Regions from separate parts of the Arthrobacter sp. D3-18 genome, predicted to be linked through region 1. Evidence: predicted binding sites of a transcription regulator. Region 1 holds the regulator's gene; each other region holds the start of a gene.
The links. The regulator Rex, encoded in region 1, represses fermentation and respiration genes when NADH is low (regulators of the CRP and FNR family bind a similar motif). The targets are predictions, from matches to a motif close to CTTGTGAANNNNTTCACAAG.
Positions count from the first base shown of each region.

Region 2: a site for Rex is predicted at 6,194-6,213, ahead of araB (ribulokinase). Genes of this name have one in related genera too.
Region 3: a site for Rex is predicted at 1,908-1,927, ahead of M1D89_RS19830 (queuosine precursor transporter). Genes of this name have one in related genera too.

Region 1 covers NZ_CP096440.1:930,596-938,003, forward strand. Annotated here, with positions in the region: gene M1D89_RS06435 (3-deoxy-7-phosphoheptulonate synthase) at 1-497, shown strand, start outside; gene M1D89_RS06440 (helix-turn-helix domain-containing protein) at 661-873, shown strand; gene M1D89_RS06445 (30S ribosomal protein bS22) at 1,039-1,137, shown strand; gene M1D89_RS06450 (endonuclease domain-containing protein) at 1,400-1,978, opposite strand; gene M1D89_RS06455 (HAD family hydrolase) at 2,510-3,370, opposite strand; gene M1D89_RS06460 (glutaredoxin family protein) at 3,539-3,793, shown strand; gene M1D89_RS06465 (redox-sensing transcriptional repressor Rex) at 3,870-4,577, shown strand; gene M1D89_RS06470 (hypothetical protein) at 4,625-5,404, opposite strand; gene M1D89_RS06475 (hypothetical protein) at 5,667-6,368, opposite strand; gene M1D89_RS06480 (YceI family protein) at 6,533-7,084, opposite strand; gene M1D89_RS06485 (histidine phosphatase family protein) at 7,292-7,408, shown strand, end outside.
Region 2 covers NZ_CP096440.1:491,149-498,556, forward strand. Annotated here, with positions in the region: gene M1D89_RS04345 (LacI family DNA-binding transcriptional regulator) at 49-1,065, shown strand; gene M1D89_RS04350 (aldose 1-epimerase family protein) at 1,125-2,021, opposite strand; gene araA (L-arabinose isomerase) at 2,018-3,547, opposite strand; gene M1D89_RS04360 (L-ribulose-5-phosphate 4-epimerase) at 3,637-4,344, opposite strand; gene araB (ribulokinase) at 4,341-6,083, opposite strand; gene M1D89_RS04370 (IS30 family transposase) at 6,323-7,408, shown strand, end outside.
Region 3 covers NZ_CP096440.1:3,842,091-3,849,498, reverse strand. Annotated here, with positions in the region: gene M1D89_RS19845 (hypothetical protein) at 1-302, opposite strand, end outside; gene M1D89_RS19840 (TIGR01777 family oxidoreductase) at 299-1,195, opposite strand; gene M1D89_RS19835 (TetR/AcrR family transcriptional regulator) at 1,192-1,854, opposite strand; gene M1D89_RS19830 (queuosine precursor transporter) at 2,105-2,815, shown strand; gene tgt (tRNA guanosine(34) transglycosylase Tgt) at 2,912-4,183, opposite strand; gene M1D89_RS19820 (SRPBCC family protein) at 4,312-5,022, opposite strand; gene M1D89_RS19815 (DUF6707 family protein) at 5,095-6,123, opposite strand; gene M1D89_RS19810 (NUDIX hydrolase family protein) at 6,197-6,736, opposite strand; gene M1D89_RS19805 (hypothetical protein) at 6,814-7,408, opposite strand, start outside.

The DNA of each region.
Region 1 (7,408 bases):
ACGCTTGCGGTGCCTCTGCCGCTGAGCAGGCCTTCCTGGGAATCGACGACGACGGCCGCGCGGCTCTCGTGGCCACCTCAGGAAACCCGGACACCCATGTGATCCTCCGCGGCGGCCGCAAGGGACCCAACTACTCCGCTGCCGATGTGGCAGCTGCGTCATCCAAGCTTGCAGCGAAAGGGCTGAACCCGCGCTTGATCGTGGATGCCAGCCACGCCAACAGCGGCAAGAGCCATCACCGTCAGGCGGAAGTTGCCTTGGAAATCGGTGCCCAGCTCGAAGCGGGGGAGACCTCACCAATTGCAGGCGTCATGCTGGAGAGCTTCCTCGTGGGAGGGGCGCAGAACTTGGATGTGGCCAAGCAGCTCGCGGGGGAGCAGGAGCTTGTTTACGGACAGAGCGTCACGGATGCCTGCATGGAATGGGATGTTACGGCTTCGGTCTTGGAGCAGCTCGCAGCGTCGGCACGGAAGCGTCGTGCGGTGGTTGCGGCGTAGATCCCGCAGCCGCGGGTGAGGTTGTCCCCAAGTTACTGGAGGCTCTTTCACATTGGCACCATCAGCCTCTAGAGTATCTAGCACATGGTTGTTTGATGGCTCAGCATCGGCACACCGTTCCACTGGGGGTGTCCTACTGTCTGAGAGCAAAGGAATATGGGAAATGTCCGCGGAGACTAACTTCTCGAATGCGCGTTTCATGACGGTGGCCGAAGTGGCCGACGTCCTGCGTGTTTCCAAAATGACCGTGTATCGCCTGGTCCACTCAGGGGAAATGCCCGCCGTAAGGTTCGGCCGTTCCTTCCGGGTTCCTGAAGAGGCTGTTGCCCAGTACCTCAAAGGTGCCGTGGTGGACGGTCAATCCGAGACCGCCTGAGGCCTACCGGGGTCCGTCCCGCGGACCGTGGTCATGGGGTGCCCCTTTGAAGCGGTACTCTGTTAAGGAACGTTTTACGTCAATGTAAGAATCTGTCAGTTGTACTTGTCTGCTTCCGCGGATCTGTTCCAACAGACAGGAACTTCTAGTTTGTAAGGAACTTTCGTGGGTTCAGTTATTAAGAAGCGCCGCAAGCGTATGGCCAAGAAGAAGCACCGCAAGCTGCTTCGCAAGACTCGCCACCAGCGCCGCAATAAGAAGTAGAGATACTTCATCAAGCGTGAATGCCCGTTACCTCTCGAGGTGGCGGGCATTTTTGCATCCGGACGCTCGCTCACGTCCCTCGGGTTTGGTGTGGATGCTCGCTCATGTCCCTCGGGTTTGGTGGGGATGCTCGCTCATGTCCCTCGGGTTTGGTGTGGATGCTCGCTCATGTCCCTCGGGTTTGGTGTGGATGCTCGCTCACGTCCCTCGGGTTTGGTGTGGATGCTCGCTCATGTCCCTCGGGTTTGGTGTGGATGCTCGCTCACGTCCCTCGTGAAAAGCCCGCACTGACCGCGGGATCCTGCCACGCCGATCGCAGAGCGCTTTTGATCTTCTGCGTAGCCGACGAAAAGTTGTCCGCCAAGTCATTCTTGCCAAACTTGAGGACCGTCCAGCCTGCTGCTTCAAATGCTTTGTCGCGCCGCCGATCGCTGAATATTTGTTCCCGCTCGAGGTGATGACCGCCGTCGTACTGTAGCGCTACTCGCCGAACACGAAAGCCCAGGTCCGCGGACGGGGAGAACGGATCATTCTGTCGGAGCTGCACCTGCAGTTCCGGTTCAGGAATTCCTGCGTCCAGCATCGCCAAGCGGAGCAGCGACTCAGGTGCGGAATCGGCGCCCACTCGCATGAGGTCGAGTGCTTCTCTTGCCCGAACTACGCCCTGCAGATTCTTGTGTCTGTCCACCAATTTGCGAAGGGCTTCAAGTGTAGTGAGGGCGGTCTCGCGTTCTTCGAACTCCGGCCTGGGAGTGCGAATGAGTTGGTCGCCCATGCAGACGAGGTCGGGAACCGGCAGGCGTCGTGCGAGATCCAACCAGGTCCGCGAACGCGTGCTCATCCAGATGCCTTGGACATACTCAATCTCATCCTCGGAGGCTACTACCGTGTGTCCGATCACTCCTTTGCGCCGAACTGACGGCAGGTGCCTGGGCTTGCTGAGGTGCAATTCGTTGGAATCTGATAACCAGGGCGGGAGAAATGTCTCATGTAGCCGGGCGGCGGTTACATGGGAGATCCATGCCCCGGGAGTTGCAGCTGACAGTGATCTTGCAGCCGCGGACAGCTCGAAATCCCAATCGGAAGGCCGATAAAGACCACGGCTAACCCCGTCGATTTTGGCGCGATTCCATAAGTGGGACCGCTTAAGTCCCTCAGTCTCGGCCTCGTCGAGAGTGAAGGGTGCAGCGGTCAGTCGGGGAGGAAGCGGTGCGGCATTCTGCATACCGGCATTCTTGCCCAGAAACCCTTGAGCCGTCGGAAGTTATCCACAGGCTAGTCAAGGTGCTCGAGGGATGTGAGAGAAGGTTGGGTTCAAGCCCGAGGTATGTGAGAGAAGGTTGGGTTCAAGCCCGAGGGATGTGAGAGAGCGTTAGATGCGGGGGCCGCGGAACTTTGAGAATCCGCGCCACAAGCCATACACGGCTCCGCCGACGGTCGCGGCTTTGAGGCCAAGCGTTGCCGCGCGGCGTCCGGAGCGGAAATCGTAAACGGGCCAATTGTTCTCACGAGCGTGCCGCCGAAGCTTCGCATCGGGGTTGATCACCACGGGGTGACCCACCATGGTGAGCAAAGGAATGTCGTTTGCGGAGTCGCTGTAGGCCCAGCAATGGTCCAGATCCAATCCGTCGCGATCGGCAACGAGTTGGACAGCGATAGCCTTTGCAGGTCCGTGGAGGATGTCGCCAACCAACTTCCCCGTGTAGACGCCTTCGTCCACCTCTCCGACGGTGCCCAAGGCCCCGGTCAGACCGAGTCGCGTGGAAATGACAGTGGCCACCTCAATGGGCGTAGCAGTCACGAGCCACACCTTCCGGCCGACCCGAAGGTGCTGTTCTGCCAGCGCCTTGGTGCCCGGCCAGATCCGCGACTCGATCATCTCGTCATAGACCTCTTCGCCCAACGCCTTGATGTCGTCTACGGTGATGCCGGCAGCAAGGGTCAGCGCGGAGTCGCGTACAGAGTGGACGTCCTCCATGTTTTCGCCGCGCATGACGAACTTGAACTGCTTCCAAGCGAAACCGGCGGCCTGGGAAAGAGTGAACGCTTTGCGTTCGTACATTTTGCGCGCCACGTGGAAGAGGCTTGCACCCTTCATCAACGTATTGTCGACGTCGAAGAAAGCGGCTTCGCCAGCGTGCTTCCGCGTGAGATCCTGTTGCGCCGCGTCCTTCTGCGCGGTGTTTTGCACCAAGGCATCTGCGACCACGGCGGCGTTCTTCTCCTCGGGCATGCCTTGAGTCTAGTCAATCGGCGGGCGCCGGGGTTGAGGACGCACGAAGGTGTCACCGAAGGGGGTGGGACGTGAGAGATGGTTGGTGGGAAGGGGGTGGGATGTGAGAGATGGTTGGTGGGAAGGGGGTGGGATGTGAGAGAGCGTCGGGGCGGTTACCTTTGAGACATGGCTATTCCCGACGTCGTACTCCTTACCAAAGCTGACTGCCACCTCTGCACGGAAGCGCGTGCCGCCGTCGAGCGTGTGACGAAAAGCCTCGGCGTGCAGTGGACTGAGCAGAAGATCGACGGCGACCCCCAACTCCAGGAGCGCTTCGCAGAGGAGATTCCTGTGGTGCTGGTGGATGGTATTCAGCGGGATTTTTGGAAGATCGACGAGGAACGGCTCACCCGCACACTGAAGAAAGTCCTGGAAGGCTGAGGGTGGGGTTACCCGCAGGTAATGGCTTTTGTTGAGTCCCGCCGAGGGTCATAGAGTGGAACAACAAAGCGACGCAATGGAGAATACCGTGACTGCGCTGGAACCGTCCCCGGACGCACCAACCGGGGACAACGAACCTGCCACCAAGCAGATCCCGCCCGCGGCTGTGGCCCGGATGACTCTCTATTTGCGCGCGCTCAACTCTCTTTTGGCCGAAGGCGTGGAACGCGTTTCCTCGGAAGCCTTGGCAGAGGCATCGGGCGTCAGTTCATCTACGCTCCGCAAAGACCTCTCCTACGTGGGCTCTTACGGGACCCGGGGTGTTGGCTATGAGGTCCAGTACTTGAGCCGGCACATAGCCGCTGCACTTGGCCTGACCCACGACTGGAAGGTCGCGATTGTGGGCGCCGGTAACCTCGGCAAAGCCCTTGCACGGTATGGCGGCTTCGAGTCCCGGGGCTTCGACGTTGTGGCCATCTTTGACGCCGATCCCATGGTGATCGGCAACGAGGTGGGCTGGTTGCGGGTGAGTGATTCGGCCGAGCTGGAGCGCGTGCTGGAACGCACCCATACCAACATGGTGGTGCTTGCGCTACCTGCAACCGTGGCCCAGGCTGTGTGCGACCGCGTCATTGCTGCCGGCATACGGAGCATCCTGAGCTTCGCCCCGGTGCTCCTGCAGGTTCCCCCGCACGTCAACCTTCGCAAGGTGGATATGGCAACCGAGCTCCAGATCCTGGCCTACCATGCACAACGGGCGCAGACTCCGGGCCAGGCTGTTTAGCCTTCGCCGGGTCCGCGCCCGCGTTTAATACTTGGAAGCGTGAGGGTTTAGCGACCGTAGGGGTTCTGGTACGGGTTTCCGAAAGGCTGGGCCTTACGGAAGTACGGAGCCGACGCCGGCAGGTACAGCATGACGATCGCGGCAACGCCCAGCAGGATCACGATGAGCTGCATGATGCCGTAGGTTGCGCCGAACTGGAACAGGCCGGTGAGGCCCAGAACAGAGATGGCAGCGAACACGGTGCCAAGGATCCTGGCCCAGTTCTTGCCTTTCCGGACGGGGAAGGCGACCAGCGCGTAGAGCCCCAATGAGAAGATGGCACCGACGATGGCGCCCACTGCGATAGCGCCGCGCATCCCCTCAATGGATTCGGCAGGGAACTCAGTTCCCTGTTGTGCGGCCTGCTGGTTCATCACATTGATGAAGGCATCGGCTCCGGTGGTGGCCAAGAGAAGCGAGCTGATGGCAGACAGGATGCCTGCCGCAATGATCATCCAGAACGCGTAGTTGACCATCGGAGGGATAGTTGTGGGGCCGGGCTGCTGGCTGGGCCAGTTGTTGCCCTGGCCATACTGGGGAGCTCCGGGAGCCTGGCCATACGGGGAGGCCTGCTGACCGTACTGGGGTGCGGCGGGTGATTGCTGTCCGTACTGAGGCGCAGCAGGTTGACCATACTGAGGCGCGGCGGGGGACTGCTGCCCGTATTGAGGCGCGGCGGGCTGTCCGTACTGGGGTGCCGGAGGTTGCGGCGAGGATGGCTGGGAGCCGTGCTGCTCGGGTTTGTTGTCGTCGCCCGGATTTGAGGGCGGGTACGGAGGGTTGCTCATGGCATTCCTTTGCTTGTTCGACTGCTGGTGCGGCCGCCGGGATCAGCAAAATGACCCTGCCCCCAGCGTGGTTCTGGTACCACCGTACCTCCAGCGTCCGACACTGCAGATGATCACACGCAGGTATTTCAAGCTCACAGGAAAAATCATCATCACGGCTTACGCCTTCATGATGAAGGCCGCGGGATCCGAGAGGATCTGACCGCGGCCTTCAGTCTTGCCCTACCGCCGATATCGTACGACGACGGCAGTTGAGTCAGTGCTAAGCGTGGCCCTTCACAGTCTTGAACCAGAGCTGCGAATTGGGCAGCCACATCAATACAACGGCAACTGCGCTCACCAGGAAACCGAACCAGTTGCCGCCCAGGCCCATCCCTGAACCGCCCCCACTTGCCGCTCCGAAGATGGCCAGGAGCAAGGAAACGCCGGCCAGGATGGTCAAGGCGAGGCGTGCCCACTCCTTGCCTTCCTTCATCTTCATGGCGAGGATCACTTGGGCGGCGGCGACCGCCAAAGTGAGCAGGAGGAGGATCAGTGCGATGGCGGCGAATCCCGGAGCAAACGCGAACGCAGCGATGACGGCAAAGAAAGCGATGAGGCCAAACAGCAGGCCCAGGAGTCCGGAGATCACCCAAATGAAGTAGGAAACTTTCAACTCCGTCGGCAGGCCCTGGGTTTTGAACATTCCCGAGAAGCCGCCTTGAGGCATGACGTCGTTGAAATTGCGCGGTCCGTCAGTGGGCATTTCGAAGTGGAAACCTGACTGTCCGGGGGCAGGCTGGCTTTGTCCGGGCTGTGAGTATTGGCCCGGTTGCGACGGCGGCTGGTAACCCTGCGGGGGTTGGTAACCCTGGGGCGGTTGGTAGCCCTGCGGAGGCTGGTGACCCGCAGGAGGAACATTGCCGGGCTGCGGAGGCTGGGAGCCGGGCTGCTGTGGCTGTGGTGTTTCGTCTGGGGTACTCATGGCATCACTTTAGACCGCAGGTTGAGGGATGCATAGGAAATTCGGAGCCAACTCGCAGCTAAATACAGGCTGTTTGCCGAACAATTGCGGGGTGACTTCCCTCTACGCGAAACGGCGCCCCGCACAGCGTGAACTGTGCAGGGCGCCGTTTGGTGTTGCGGGGGCTACGCGGCGGCCGGTGCGATGAAGGCGAGCTCGAGGTTGATGACTACCTTGTCGCTGACCAGGACGCCACCGGCTTCGAGGACGGCGTTCCAGGTGAGGCCGAAGTCCTTGCGGCTGATCGTGGTTTCGCCGGAAACGCCGGCGCGGGTGTTGCCGAACGGATCCACGGCCACACCGTTGAATTCGGTCTCGATGGAAACTTCCTTGGTCACGCCCTTGATTGTGAGATCGCCCACGAGGTCGAAGCTGTTGCCGTTGGCCTTGACGTGGCGGGACACGAAGGTGATTTCCGGGAACTTCTCAACATCGAAGAAGTCTTCGCCCTTGACGTGGCCGTCGCGGTTCACGTCTCCGGAGTCGAAGCTGGCGGTCTGGATGGTGGCGGTGACCTTGGAGTCGGTCAGCGTTTCGCCAACTTCCAGGGTGGCAGCAGCATCCTTGAACTGGCCGCGGACCTTGCTGATGCCTGCGTGCCGGACGGTGAAGCCGATCTCGCTGTGGGAAGCGTCGAGGGTCCAGGTGCCGGTGGTGACGGAAGCGGGGAGAGTCATCATGGTGTTGCTCCTATATCGAGTGGTAGGTACTGCTTGCTTGCCTGGTCGAGCTCATTGCTTGAAGCGTCAACCGAGCTTCGTACCCAGTATAAACATGCATATGCATCTTTTATTCCAACTCCATGGAACATTTCGGGAAAACTTTGAGTTCTACTAGCGGTAGAAGATTTCGGATCGCCCCGCTTCTTTGAGAAACTGGTAAACATGCCCCAAGCAACTGTCCATCTGCTTCGCCATGGCGAGGTCCATAATCCCGACGCCGTCCTCTATGGCCGGCTGCCGGAATTCCACCTCTCCGAACGTGGCCGGGAGATGGCCCGG
Region 2 (7,408 bases), 440 kb from region 1:
TCAAGGTGTTTCCAGCACATTGACGTCAGCCAGTGGAGATCGGAAAGCATGTCCCAGACAGCGAGCATCAAAGACGTTGCCACCCACGCCCAGGTAGCAGTGGGAACCGTTTCCAATGTGCTGAATTATCCGGACCGGGTTTCGCAGAGGACCAAGGAACGGGTCCTGAAATCCATCGCTGAACTTGGCTTTGTCCGCAACGACGCCGCGCGCCAGCTCCGCGCCGGCCAGAGCCGGACCATCGGCCTGATCGTGCTCGACGTTGGAAACCCCTTCTTCTCCTCCGTGGCTCGCGCGGCGGAAGATGCGGCGGCAGCCCTGGGCAGCGTCGTGCTGGTGGGGGACAGCGGCCAGGATGCTTCACGCGAAGCCCACTACATGGACCTGTTCCAGGAGCAGCGCGTCCAAGGCCTGCTGATTTCGCCGGTTGGCGACGTGGGTCAGCGGATCGACACCCTGCGCGAACGGGGAGTCCCAACGGTCCTGGTGGATGAACTCGCTGACACCGAGCGTTGCAGCTCAGTCTCCGTAGATGATGAGGAAGGCGGTTACTTGGCCGCGAAGCATCTGCTGGACACGGGCCGCCGTCGTCTGGCCTTTGTTGGCACGCCCTCCATCCGCCAGGTGGCCAGCCGACTCAAGGGCGCGCAGCGTGCTGTCGGTGAAGTCCCGGATGCCAGCATCGAGGTGCTCGACTCCGAAGGGCAGACCGTCCTGACCGGCCGAAAGGTGGGCAACAGCCTGGTGGAACGCTCCCCGGAAGAGCGGCCCGAAGCGGTCTTCTGCTCCAACGACCTCCTGGCTCTCGGAGTCATGCAGTCCCTGACGATGCTGCGGACCGTTCGTATTCCGGAGGACATCGCCCTGATTGGGTACGACGACATTGATTTCGCCATCTCGGCAGTGGTGCCGTTGTCGTCCATTCGCCAGCCCACTGAGGATCTTGGCCGGACGGCGATCGAGTTGCTCGCGGAGGAGCAGGAGAGCGGCGGAACCAAACACCGGTCCGTGGTGTTCACCCCCGAACTGGTGGTCCGTCAAAGCACCGCCGGCGCACCCAAGTAGGTAGCAGATCGCGCCGTTTTCAGCGCTCATAACGACGCGATCTGCTACCTAGTTGGGTACTACAGGCCGTAGATGCTCCAGGACGCAATGTGTTCGGCGCCGGGTTCCAGCCGGATCAGGTCCGTGCCGCTGTTGAAGGCATCCGGCGGGCACGTCATGGGCTCCACGGCAAGGCCGATTCGGCTCGGAACGGGTGCGGGCTTGTCTGCCGTATGGATCTGCAGCCAAGGGCAGCTTTCGTCCCAGGACATCCCGACGCCGGTCCCCGCCGGGTCGCGTAGCGACAGGCGCGCCAGCCCGCCGTCGAACGCTATTCCTGTGAAAGCGTGGTCGATTTCCGTGCTGCCAATGGCCCGCGGGGAACGGAAATCGAACTCGTGACCTTCCATGCCCACGACACCCAGGGGCAGCAGCCGGTCCGGCGTGACCTCCAGGAAAGAGTCGGCGGCAAACTCCAGAACCCACTCATCCAGCGGTGACGTGCCGGCCACAAGGTAAGGGTGCGGGCAAACGCCATAAGGGGCAGCGATGTCGGCGGCGTTCCGGGCTGTGACGGATGTGTGAAGACCTGCATCGTCAAGGTTGAATCGGGCCGAAAGCTCCAGCACGAACGGGTATCCCGCCGTGGGTCCTACCGTGCAGGTTAAGGTGAGCGACCCGGCGTCGGACTCTTTCGCGGCCCAATCGAGAGGGAAGGCCAGCCCGTGCAACGCAGTGGCCCGCTCCGGTTCGTTCATCGCCACGTGGTGTTCGGCGCCGTCGAAGCTGTACGTGCCGTCGGCGATCCGGTTCGGCCACGGCGCGGCAATCACGCCACGGTAGTCCGGGATCGGACCGCCCTCCGGAAACGGGACAATGAGGTCCCGGCCTTCAAACTGCAGGACGCGCAGCGCAGCCGCGCGGGCGGTAACAACTGCCGTGTAGCCGCCCGCGCTCAGCGTGAATTCGGTGCTCACAAGCCGCCGGCCAGCTTGTAGTAGGCGGCGTTCCAGGCGAGCTCTTTCTTGAACTGTTTGATGGTGGTGCCTTCGTCGATGGTGAGGAGCTCTGTCTTGGCGATTTCGGCGAAGTCCTCGAACACGTCCAGGCCCACCTGCGTGGACAATACCGTGTGGTGCGCGGCGCCCGCGGTGAGCCACGCGGCGGCAGAGGTAGCGAAGTTGGGCTTGGGCTCCCAGAGCGCGCGGGCTACAGGCAGGTTGGGGAGCGGCTGGTCGAGGTCGACGACGTCCACCACGTTGGCGACCAGGCGGAACCGATCGCGCATATCGGACAGCGCCACCACGATGCCGGGGCCGGCGTCGGTGTCGAAGACCATGCGAACGGGGTCTTCCTTGCCACCAATGCCCAGTGGGTGGATCTCGACCCGGGGCTTCCTGGCGGTGAGCGACGGGCAGACCTCCAGCATGTGGGCGCCCAGGATCTTCTCCGAGCCCGGCTCGAGGTGGTAGGTGTAGTCCTCCATCAGCGACGCGCCGCCGGGCAGGTCGCCGCCCATCACCTTGGCGGCGCGGACAAGGATCGCGGTCTTCCAGTCGCCCTCGGCGCCGAAACCGTACCCGTCGGCCATGAGGCGCTGGACGGCCATTCCCGGCAGTTGACGCAGCGCGCCCAGGTCCTCGAACGACGTCGTGAAAGCTGCAGAACCGTTTGCTTCCAGGAAGCTACGGAGACCCAGCTCGATCCTGGCGCTGTAACGCAGCGACTCATGGCGATCGCCGCCTGCTTTGAGTTCGTCAACCACCTCGTACAGGCGCTCGTACTCCGCAACCAAGGCGTCGACGTCGGACTCTGCTGCGCCATGGACGGCGTCGGCGAGCTCGTTGACGGACCACGTGTTGACCGAGACGCCGAAGCGGAGCTCAGCTTCAGTTTTATCGCCTTCCGTGACGGCGACGTTGCGCATGTTGTCGCCGAAACGGGTCAACTTCAGGCTTCGGACTGCGGCCCAACCGGCCGAGGCGCGCTGCCAGGCGCCAACTTGTCGGGCAACCTCTGGGTTGCTGACATGCCCGACGACGGTCTTCCGCGGCACGCCGAGGCGCGATTGGATATAGCCGAATTCGCGGTCGCCGTGGGCAGCCTGGTTGAGATTCATGAAATCGAAATCGATGTCAGCCCATGGAAGGTCCCGGTTAGCCTGCGTGTGCAAGTGAAGCAAGGGCTTGCGCAGGGCATCCAAGCCTTGGATCCACATCTTGGCGGGACTGAACGTGTGCATCCACGCGGTGACGCCGATGACGGAATCGTTCGAGTTTGCTTCCAGCGCTGTGCGACGGATGGCGTCGGAATCGGTGAGGACAGGCTTCCAGACAAGCTTGACCGGAACGTTGCTGTTGGCGTTGAGGACGTTGGCAATCTCCTGCGACTGCGCTGCGACCTGCTTGAGGACGTCCTCGCCGTAGAGGTGCTGGCTGCCGGTGAGGAACCAGACCTCGTACTGATCGAGGGAAGTGTTGTTGGCGGCCGTGTTGACGGGCATGAGGTGCTCCTGGAGTGTGGTGGTCCGAATGGTTTCTACGACGGAGTAAGCGGCGGTGCTGTGACTAAGTCGCTGTAAGCGGCCGCGCCTTAGCGGCCGTAAACGTTCTGGTATCGGTCGTAGAGGGACTCGATCTTGGCTTGGTCGATGGGCAGCGGCTCGCCGAGTTGGCGGGAAATGTGCACTGTCCTGGCCACTTCCTCGCACATGACCGCAGCCTTGACGGCGTCGCGGGCGGACTTGCCGATGGTGAAGGGGCCATGGTTCTGCATGAGCACCGCGGGGGAGTTGGAGTTCTTGAGCGTCTCCACGATCCCTTGCCCGATGGAATCGTCGCCGATCAAGGCGAACGGTCCAACCGGAATGGGCCCGCCGAATTCGTCTCCCATCATGGTCAGCACGCACGGAATTTCCTCACCGCGGGCAGCCCAAGCCGTTGCATAGGTGGAGTGCGTGTGGACCACACCGCCCACCTCCGGCATGTGGCGGTAGACGTACGCGTGCGCGGCGGTATCCGATGACGGAGAGAGGTCCGGGTTGCCCCAGTCCACGGTCCCGGCGCTTCCGGTGTTGATGCCTCTGACAGGTGTGCCGTAGAGGTCGGTAACCACCATGAGCTCGGGTGTCAGGTTGTCATAGGAGACGCCGGATGGCTTGATGACCATGAGGTCATAGCCCGGGATCCGGCCCGAAACGTTGCCCGCGGTCCAAACCACAAGTTCGTACCTGGTCAGTTCGGCGTGCAGCTCGCAGACTTCCTTGCGAACCCTCGCGATGGTTTCCAGAAGGCTGCTCATGCCGACACCCGCTCTGCGGCGTCGGAGGAGGAGTTCGACGCCGGTTCGGCCACTTCACCGGTGCCCTGCGCTTGGCGTTGGATGGCCTTGAGACGGTGCATGACGTTGTTGGTACCGCGGCCGAAGTAGTCGTGCAGAGCCTTGTATTCCTGGAAGAGGGCCTCGTAGGCGGCCACGTTTTCAGGGATGGGAGTGTAGACGGCGCCGGGAGCAGCAGCCATGGATGCTGCGGCTTCACGGATGTCCTTGTACTTCCCGGCAGCAACAGCGGCATGGATCGCCGAACCCAGCGCAGGACCCTGCTCGGAACCGATCGTGGAGAGCTGCAGGCCAGTGATGTCGGCGTAGACCTGCATCAGGAACTTGTTCTTCAGCAGACCGCCGGCCACGATGAATTCCTCGACTGGAACACCCGAATCGCGGAAGGCGTCCACGATGGTGCGGGTTCCGAAAGCCGTAGCTTCCAGCAGCGCACGGTACGTGTCCTCGGGCTTCGTGGCTAAGGTCTGGCCCACCACCACGCCGGAAAGTTCGTGGTCGACCAGCACTGAACGGTTGCCCGAGTGCCAGTCCAGGGCGATCAGTCCGTGCTCGCCGATTGCCTGCTTTTCCGCGAGTTCGGTGAGGTATTCGTGGATGCCCAGACCCTTGTTCTTGGCGGCCTGGTGGTATTCCGGCGGGACTCCGTTCTTGGTGAACCAACCGAAAATGTCGCCAACTCCGGACTGGCCTGCTTCGTAGCCCCAGAGCCCGTCCACGATGCCGCCGTCGACGACTCCGCACATACCGGGGACTTCGCGGAGAACATCCCCGTTCATGACGTGGCAGGTGGAAGTGCCCATGATTGCTACGAGCTGTCCTGGTTCAACAGCGTTCGCGGCCGGCGCACTGACGTGGGCGTCCACGTTCCCTACAGCCACGGCGATTCCTGCCGGAAGCCCGGTCCAAGCCGCGGCTTCTTCAGTGAGGTAACCGGCGGCGTCGCCCAAGCGGCCGATGGTGTGTTCGAGTTTGCTGCTGACGAAATCTTTGAAATCAGCGTTCAGCGCGGCCAGGAAGTCCTCGGACGGGTACTTTCCATCCTGGTAGATGCCCTTATAGCCAGCAGTGCAGGCGTTGCGGACGTAACTGCCGCAAAGCTGCCAAACGATCCAGTCGGCGGCCTCAACCCAGTGATCCATGGCGCCGTAGACCTCCGGATCCTCATCGAGGAGCTGCAGTCCCTTGGCGAACTCCCACTCAGAGGAAATGAGGCCGCCGTAACGGGGAAGCCAGGATTCGCCGCGTTCTTCAGCGAGCTGGTTGATGCGGTCCGCTTGGGGCTGGGCCGCGTGGTGGCGCCACAGTTTGACGAATGCGTGCGGCCGGTCCGCGAAGCGTTCCAGCTCGTTCAGCGGCGTTCCGTCCGCCGTCGTCGGAACCATGGTGCATGCGGTGAAGTCGGTAGCGATGCCCACCACATTTTCCGCATTGATTCCGGCATCGGCGACGGCGGCCGGTACAGCATTGCGCAGGACGTCGCGGTAGTCGTTGGGCACCTGGAGGGCCCAGTCGGCCGGGAGGCGCTGGCCGGTGCCCGGGAGCTTTTCCGTCACGACGGCGTGCGGATACTCGAACACGCCGCTGCCGAGTTCGGCTCCGTCCGAAACGCGCACGACGACGGCGCGGCCGGACAAAGTGCCATAGTCCACGCCGATGACGAACTGCTCGTCCAGCGGGAGATTTTCAAAGGTATTCATGGGGTCTCCATCCGGCTGGCCAAGGCCTCATTGCCGGGGGTCGGGGTGGAAAACGAAAGAAGGTCTGATGCAATTGTTAGCGCTCACAACTTTGATGTCAAGAGGAGGCGACTCAGAACACTTGCACATGGCGGGGGTCAGCCGCAGGCGCACCCAAGTAGGTAGCAGCAGAGGTCGTTTTGAGCGCGCTGAATCATGCGGTGATCGCAACACCTGATTATTGAAGGGTGTCGATTGCCATGGTGAAGTTCACGAATCGTTTGGTTGCTGAGGTTGTCCAGTCGTTCTGGCAGCAGGTTGCGGACGGTGCCCGTTTTGAAGATGCTGGTGCGTTCGTCGGGTGGTCCGTAACGACGGTCCGCCGTGAGCTGAGGTCCTCAGGAGGGGTCCGGCCCCGTCGGGGCCGGACCCTGACCGGCCGTTCCCTATCGTTCCAGGAGCGGGAGTTGATCTCGTTATGGCGGGGCAAGGAATCGGTCCGTGAGATCGCCAGACGTTTGGGTCGTTCCCCGTCAACGATCTCCCGGGAGCTCCGGCGGAACGCTGACAAGGTCTTTTTCTACCGGGCTACCACCGCCCATGCCCGCGCCCACGCCCGGGCAGCCAGGCCCAAGACCGCTAAGCTCAACAGCAACAAGCCCTTGCGCCTGGAAGTCGAAAAGCGGCTCGAAAAGAAAGACTCACCGGTCCAGATCGCTGGCAGACTCCGCAAGGACTTCCCGAACAACCCGGAGATGTGGGTGTCACACGAGACCATCTACCAGTCCCTCTATCTCGAGTCCCGGGGCGGGCTAAAGCGGGAACTGGTCAAGAACCTGCGCACCGGCCGGACCCTGCGCAAACCCCAACGCCGCCCCGACGAACGCCGCGGCAGAATCCAGGACAAGGTCATGATCGCCGACCGTCCCGCCGAGGTCGAAGACCGTGCCGTGCCAGGGCATTGGGAAGGGGACCTGATCGTAGGCAAGGACGGAAAAACCGCCATCGGCACCATCGTGGAGCGCACAACCGGGTTCGTGATGCTCCTCCATGTCCCGACCGGTCAAAACCGTGCCGAGTCTGTTCGGGATGGGCTGATCCGCAAAATGGGCGCCCTTCCCGACGAACTGAGGCTCTCACTGACCTGGGACCAAGGCACCGAAATGCGCAGGCACAAGGAAGTGAAGATCGCAGCCGACATCGACATCTACTTCTGCGATCCCCACTCACCTTGGCAACGCGGCTCGAACGAGAACACCAACGGGCTCCTGCGCCAGTACTTCCCCAAAGGCGCAGACCTAAGCATCTACAGCCAAACCGACCTCGACTACGTCGCCCACGAACTC
Region 3 (7,408 bases), 1.7 Mb from region 1:
GCGACGATAAAGGCAGCCACGTGGATCCACTGATTGCGAATACCCCTCAGTAGCTTGCCCAGCAGCATCGCGGTGGGCAGGCCAACCAAACCGATGGGGAGCGCACCAAAAACCATGAGTATGGGTAGAAATGAAAGCTGATATGCGGCATATTGTGGATCTAGACTCGCCTTAATGACCCCGGGCACCAGGAAGAACACAACGTCGGCGACGCCGACGCCAACTAGAAGTCCCTTCCAGCCCAGGACTACGCGGTCCCGGTAATCGTAGGGCCAGAATGACAGGTGGTGAGTGGGGTTCATCGAGTAGCCGCGATTTGGTTGAGGGCGCCCGCCGAGGTCGGGTGCTCGAACGCGAACCCGGCGTCGAGCAGTTTCCGAGGCTCCACCCACCTGCTCTTCAGCACCAGTTCTGTTTGTGTGCGGATCAGGACGGCACCGGCTTCGAGCAGCCAGGCCGGCGTTGGGATGCCGAACGGGACACCCATGCTTTGCCGTACCAAGGACATTAGTCCGCGGTTGTCCACCGGATAGGGCGTTGCCGCGTTAATGGGACCGGTCAGCTCAGCGTGATCGTGCACAAACAGCACTGCACGGAACAAGTCCTCCACGTGGATCCAGCTGAACTTCTGCGTTCCCGGACCCATGTGCCCGCCCAAACCAAGCCGGGCAAGATTCCGGAGGGGATTCATAACACCACCGGCACCCAGAACGATCGCAATCCGAAGCGCCACCTTCCGTGTGTCAGGAACGGAAGCGGCTGCCAACTCGTCTTCCCACGCGCGGGCAACCTCCACAGAGAACCCGCTGCCCAATTCGCCGGAAACCTCAGACTGTGGATGGTCTTCCGCATGCCGGTAGATGGTGCCGGTGCTCGAATTGATCCAGGTCCGTGGAGGTTGGGCGCAAGCGGCAACCGCGCGGCCCAACGCCCGTGTCGTCAACACCCGGGAGTCCAGAATCTCGCGCCGATGCTGTTCGTCGTACCGGCAATTCACGGAGCGTCCGGCGAGGTTCACCAGTAGTTCGGCACCGTCAAGCGCTTTGGCGACGGCGCCGTCGTCGTGCCATTGAGCGTCAGCCGAAGCGTCCCGCCCAACTGTCCTGACCCGCCAACCCTCAGCAACAAACCTCCGCCGGAAGTAGCTTCCGATGAAGCCACTAGCACCGGCAATCACCACTGTCCTCGGCATCACGAGTCTTCCTTGACACTTCGCACGAGCCCCAAGACGTCGTCGAAGACCTTGCTGACTCCAGGAATTTTCGCGAGCGATAAGCCTCGGGCCACCAGCGGGGCTGCGCCGTCGATCAATTTTCGCGTGCGGCGTTGGCCCTCGGACCGGTCGTAAACCCAGAAGAGCGCGACGCCCATGTACGCCAGCCACAGCAGTTCGGGCAGATCTGCACGCAGCTTCTTGGCGACGGCGGGGGAGGAGCCTTCGACGGCGGAGCGGAAGATCGCGAGGGAAGCCTCGCGGGCGGCGGCGGAAGCCTCGCCGAACGGGTTAACGGGCGACGACGGCCGGATTGCCGTCGCGATGAAGTCGGAACCGAACTGGTGGTACGGCGCCATGACGTCCACTCCTGTGTGCAGAACCGCTTTGAGGCGTCCGGCGAGATCCTGGACGCCTTCGAGTGCCTGCGCCGCCACCACGGCGTGTTCATCTTGCACTTGAAGGTAGAGCTCCTGGACGAGTTCGTCCTTGGAAGCGAAGTAGTAGTAGGCATTGCCCACGGAGACTTCCGCCTCCTGGGCAATGGCACGCATGGTGGCCTTCTCAAAGCCGACCTCACGGAACATCTTCAGCGCGACGTCCGCCACCAGTTGCCGGGTCTGCTCGCTTTTTGCTGCCATGGTGCCGCTCCTCAAGCAGTTTTTGAACGTGTTCAAGAATGAGTATGCCACAGTTTATGAACGTGTTCAAAAATCCACAAACGGGGAAAACGTGAGAGAGGGATGCTCAAAAGGGGTTGGGATGTGAGAGAGCGTGGGGAGTGGGAGAATGGAACCGGTGCCGGGCCGGATGCCCCACCAACCACAGTGCTAATACAGCGGGGTTCCCTCACCAAGGAGCCTGCGCGAACCACTACGAAATGGATGACCCATGCCCTCGCCCTCAGGCTCCAGTACTCTGAGCAAGCCCGCTCCGCGCTTCGCTTCGATCGGCTCCCCGTATTTCGGCATCATGCTGGCCATCATGGCCGTGGTGCTGATCCTGTCCAACATCGGCGCTTCCAAGGGCGTGGTGATTGGACCGATCATCACCGACGGCGGGTTCTTCCTCTTCCCGATCGCCTACATCCTGGGTGACGTGATGAGCGAGGTCTACGGCTTCAAAGTGGCGCGCAAGGCCATCATTACTTCGTTCGCGCTTTCGGTGTTCGCATCGCTCTGCTACTGGATCATCATCGTGCTTCCCGGCTTCAGCGACGAGTACGGCACCGCAAAGCAGGCAGCCATCGAAGGTGCCCTGGGCCCGGTTCCGCTGATCGTCCTCGGTTCCCTGCTCGCTTTCCTGGCCGGGCAGACCATCAACTCCTGGATCCTGGTGAAGATGAAGGCGCGCACGGGCGAGAAGTCATTGTGGGCGCGCCTGATGGGCTCGTCCGTGGTGGGCGAATTCGTGGACACCCTGATCTTCTGCACCATCGCAGCGTCGGTCATCGGCATCACGGACTTCGGCTCGTTCCTGAACTACGTCCTGGTTGGTTTCGTCTACAAGACGGCCGTGGAGTTCCTGTTCGTCCCCGTCACCGTACTGGTGGTCGGCTGGATCAAGAAGCGCGAGCCCAGCTATGGGGTAGCCGCAGCCTAGCCTCCGCAGGGCCCGTTTCGCTGGCTCGCTGCGCATTAGATGGTTCCTACCGTCGAATGCGCAGCTACCCATCGAAACGGGGCGCGAGCCCAGCCCCTACGAGTAGTACCGGCCCAGGGTCTCCGCCTTGAACTCGAAGAATTCCCCGGATTCGATGGCCAGACGGGCGTCGTCCACCATCTTCACCACGAAGCGCTCGTTATGGATGGAGATCAGGGTTGCAGAGAGCATTTCCTTGGCCTTGAACAGGTGGTGGATGTAGGCCCGTGAATAGTTCACGCAGGTGTAGCAGTCGCAGCCGTCCTGTAGTGGCCCGAAGTCCGTCTTGTACTTGGCCCCGGACAAGTTGAACCGGCCAAACGGGGTGTAGAACGCAGAGTTCCTGGCAACACGGGTGGGGGAGACGCAGTCGAAGGTGTCGGCACCGTTCTCGATAGCAGTGAAGATATCGTCCGGTTCTGAGATGCCCAGCAGGTGCCGGGGTTTGTCCTCGGGAAGTTCCTCGTTGCACCAGCGCACAATAGTGCCCAGGTTTTCCTTCTCCAATGCACCGCCGATCCCGTATCCGTCAAAGGGCATGGCACCCAAATCCTGGCATGCCTTGCGTCGGAGGTCCTCGTACTGGGCTCCCTGGATTACGCCAAAAAGCGCTTGGTACGGCTTATCGGCGCGTGATGACGTCAACGCAGCATGTTCTTCCAGGCATCGCAGTGCCCACAGGCGGGTTCGTTCCAACGACTCTTCTTGATAGGCCCGGGAGTTCTGCAACGTGGTGAGCTCGTCGAAGGCGAACATAATATCGGCGCCGATCTGGTGCTGGACCTGCATGGAGATCTCGGGGGAGAAGCGGTGCCGATCCCCGTTGAGGTGCGATTTGAACCAGACACCGTCGTCGTCAATGTGCGCCAGCCGCTCCTTGCCGGGCGCTACTGCATCGTCCGGTCCTGAGCTGTCCACGTTCTTCATGTCGATGACTTTTTTGAACCCGGAGCCAAGGCTCATCACCTGGAACCCGCCCGAGTCAGTGAAGGTTGGCCCCGACCAGTTCATGAACGCGCCAAGCCCGCCAGCGGCGTCGAGAATCTCCGGCCCCGGCTGCAGATACAGGTGGTAGGCGTTGGCAAGCACAGCCTGCGCACCGAGCTGGGCGATGGACTCCGGCAGCACTGCCTTCACGGTTGCTTTGGTCCCGACGGCGATGAACGCGGGCGTCTGGATGGTCCCGTGCGGTGTGGTGATGGTTCCGGTACGGCCCAGGAAAGCGCCGCCGTTGGCGTCTACCTGAGCGTCCGACGGCGAGCACGTTTCCGTGAGGCGCTTACCCACCGAGAAGGAGAACTCGGATTGCCGGACAGCCAGCCCGGGCAACTCAGGCCGTGCAGGCGGAGCGGAAGCCGGAACAGCAGAGGGATCGGACAAAGACGCAGAAGCAGGAAGGGAAGCTGGCACGCTACCAAGTGTGCCAGCTTTACCGCAGGTAACCTGCCGAAAAACCCCTACGAACCGTAGTTCTCAGCCTTCCAGTTGTCCCATGAGGACCGTACGTCCGCCAACGTGTGGGCCCCCAAGTCGTAGGTGGACGCAATCACCATGGAGCCGCCGTCGGGCCTTTTCTCCGGAATGGGCAGTTGCTCCGCGACAATCAGCAGTCCGTCCCCATGAGCGGCATAGCTGTGGACGGTGAGGCCCACCTGGTGCCGGCTCTTGAACCAGACCTTGCCGGAGATCTTCTCATCGGTAGCGAGAGTGAGCGAGTACTCCTCCCCAACAGGCGGCAAATCCCCGAGCCCCAGCTTCTCGATCGCAGGCCCACCTTTACCCGGCAGGGAAATGAAATGGGTCCGCCGATGCCCGTGGGGGTGCCGTTCCAGCGCAAACCGCAGCTGATGAAGGAACGTGAGCCAACCCTGAGTGATGTCCTCATCCCACTCGGCCCATTCCGAGTTGTGGTCCAATGCGGCCCTGGTGACCCGCACTTCCGTACCACCGGAGACGGGGTGGAGTTCAAAGACATCACCGCCGTTGACGGTCAGGCTCGTGTGATCGGGCCCCTCCACAACATCGGTGTTGAAGTAGATCTGTTTGATTTCGTCGGCAAGATCGTCGGCTTCCCAGCCGTGCCATTGAGCCACCAACGACGGTTCACGCAGCATTGTCCAAACCTGCTGCGCGTCGGCATTAATCACAACGCTCAGATTGTTCGTCATGGCCCCGAATCTACCGCCGTTGGCGCCCACATAACAGGTCTTGATACTCCCTAATAAGCGGTACAGGGAATGCTAGGCGCGCACCGACTCAAGTTCATTCCCGATACGCCGGGCCAGCTCGTCCTCGTCGATGGTCTTCGATCCACCGTGGGCGCGCAGGAACATCAGCGCCTCGAGCCGGAGGAACCGCCATTCACGCTCGGCTTCGTGGTTCCCGTTGTCGATTGCACGGAAGATTTCCTTGTCGTACAGATTGGGTTCATTCAGCGAGCGCTGCCGGACGCGGGCATTGATCCGGGCCTTGAAGGGGTCTTCTTCCTGGGACTCGGGCGCGCGCAGCAGTTTCTCGTAAACCGCGGCACGTTCGGTTTGTCCGGCCTCGCGGCAAATGAAACTGGATAGCGCCAGGGCACGTTCGATCGATGCCCAGCGGTCCAGGTTGCCGTCAAAGGGCAGCACATTCAGCAAGTCGGCGACTGCCAAAGCGTGGTCTGGATCGCGCAGCACAATGCAGAGATCGAAGGCGAGATTGCTGAGGTCCCGTAGGCAACTTCCCGACTTGGTATTGATGCCTTTCGCGAGCCGATCCGCCAGGACTTGAACGCCGTTCTTGCCCTTATGGTTGGCGGCGGCGGCGCGGACCACGGCTTCGGGTGTGCCGTCCGGTTCAGGGATGAGGGCCAGCTCCTCGGCGCTGGGGCCGGTGTACGTCGGGGGCGTTTCCGGGCGCGGAGGAACGACGACGGCGGGTCCCGCGGGAGCGTCGGCGTCGCCTCCCGCTGAGGTGCCGGAGTCGGAGTTGCTTGAGTCGGCGGCGCTGGAGTCGGGGGTGCTTTCATCCACGGCGCTGGAGACGGAACCGTCGGAGTCAACGGGAACTCCGTCACCCACAGGAACACTGGATCCTACGGCGATCCGTAACGTACCGCCGTCGACCATTGTCACCAGCAGCAACGCGGCCACGCCGTAATCGTCGTTTTCCACCTCAACGGCGGCAATTTCCTCGGCCGGCCCGTCACCGGGTGGGAACACAAAATCCCCGGGCCGCAGGTCCCCAGCCTGCTTTTCCATGTATTGCTGTGTGGCTGGGCTGTGAGTCATCGGAAGTCCTTTGGTTCTCGTGGGGTCCGCCGTCCAGTCTACAAAGACCAGCTGGTGAAGGGGCCGGGACCCGCTAGAGAACGATGCCCGAGAAAGCCAGGGCCTGGCGGACGAGGTTCCCGCGGCCGCCGTCGAATTCCTGCTGGACGTTGTCGCTGAGCACCTCTTGCGGCGTCATCCAGGTGAGCTCCAAAGCGTCCTGGCGGGGTTCACATTCGCCGGTCACAGGAATGATGTAAGCCAGTGAAACGGCGTGCTGGCGGTCATCCGTGAAGCCTGTTTGCGACGGGGCCGGGAAATATTCGGCCACCGTGAAGGGAACAGGGCTGATGGGCAACTGCGGGAAAGCCAGGGGGCCGAGGTCCTTTTCCATGTGCCGCAGGAGCGCTGCACGGATGGTTTCGCGGTAGAGAACACGGCCGGAGACGAGGTAGCGGACCATATTTCCGTCGGCGTCGCCCTGAAGGAGGGTGCCCACTTCGTTCACATAACCGAGCGGATCCAACCTGACCGGAACGGCCTCCACGTAGACCATGGGGAGGCGGCCGCGGGCTTCGAAGAGGTCTTCATCTGAAAGCCAGCCTGGATACGGGTCGGGTGTACGTACGCTCATGGTTAAGTTCTACCGCATCCCCAGCCGAACTTCCTTGGCAGCGGCGCCGTGGCTGCGGCGTTACGCTCTCGGCTGTATTACGCGGCCGTGACTGGTGGCTTCTCCACCACAATTGACGCCGGCGCCGCGCCGCTCACCGCATCCGGGTTGGCGACGTACAGGACGTCTTCGGTGATCCTGGCCTCCATGTCTGCAGCCTTGAGGCGCGCCAGCAGTGGTTCCAGATCGCCGTCGTACTCAAAGGCGAGGTCCCCGTTGGTGGCGTCCGCGCCGTGAATAATCTGAAGGATTCCGCCGTTCTTGGTGGTGAACGTGGCCGATTCGTCGTCCTCCGTGCGTGGCCGGGCGCCGATGTTTCGCAAAACATTTGCGGAGAACGTCACCAAGGGGCTGACCCACGTCGCTGCCACCGTGAGTGCTGGATCGGCATCACTTGATGTGGCCCAACTGCCATCTGTTGCCCGCTGCGCGGGGAAAGCAAAGAACTCGAAACCGTCATCGGCCGAGATACGCACAGTGGGTCCGTAGGAGGCTTCATGGAGCTCCGCCTGGGTACCGTCTTCCTCGGTGCGCCGTGCGAACTCTTCCAGGTTTCCTACCTCGACACTGAAAATCGTGTAGCCATCAAGGGGGTGGCCGTGCTCCAGCCGGCCCAACGCGACGCGACCCGAA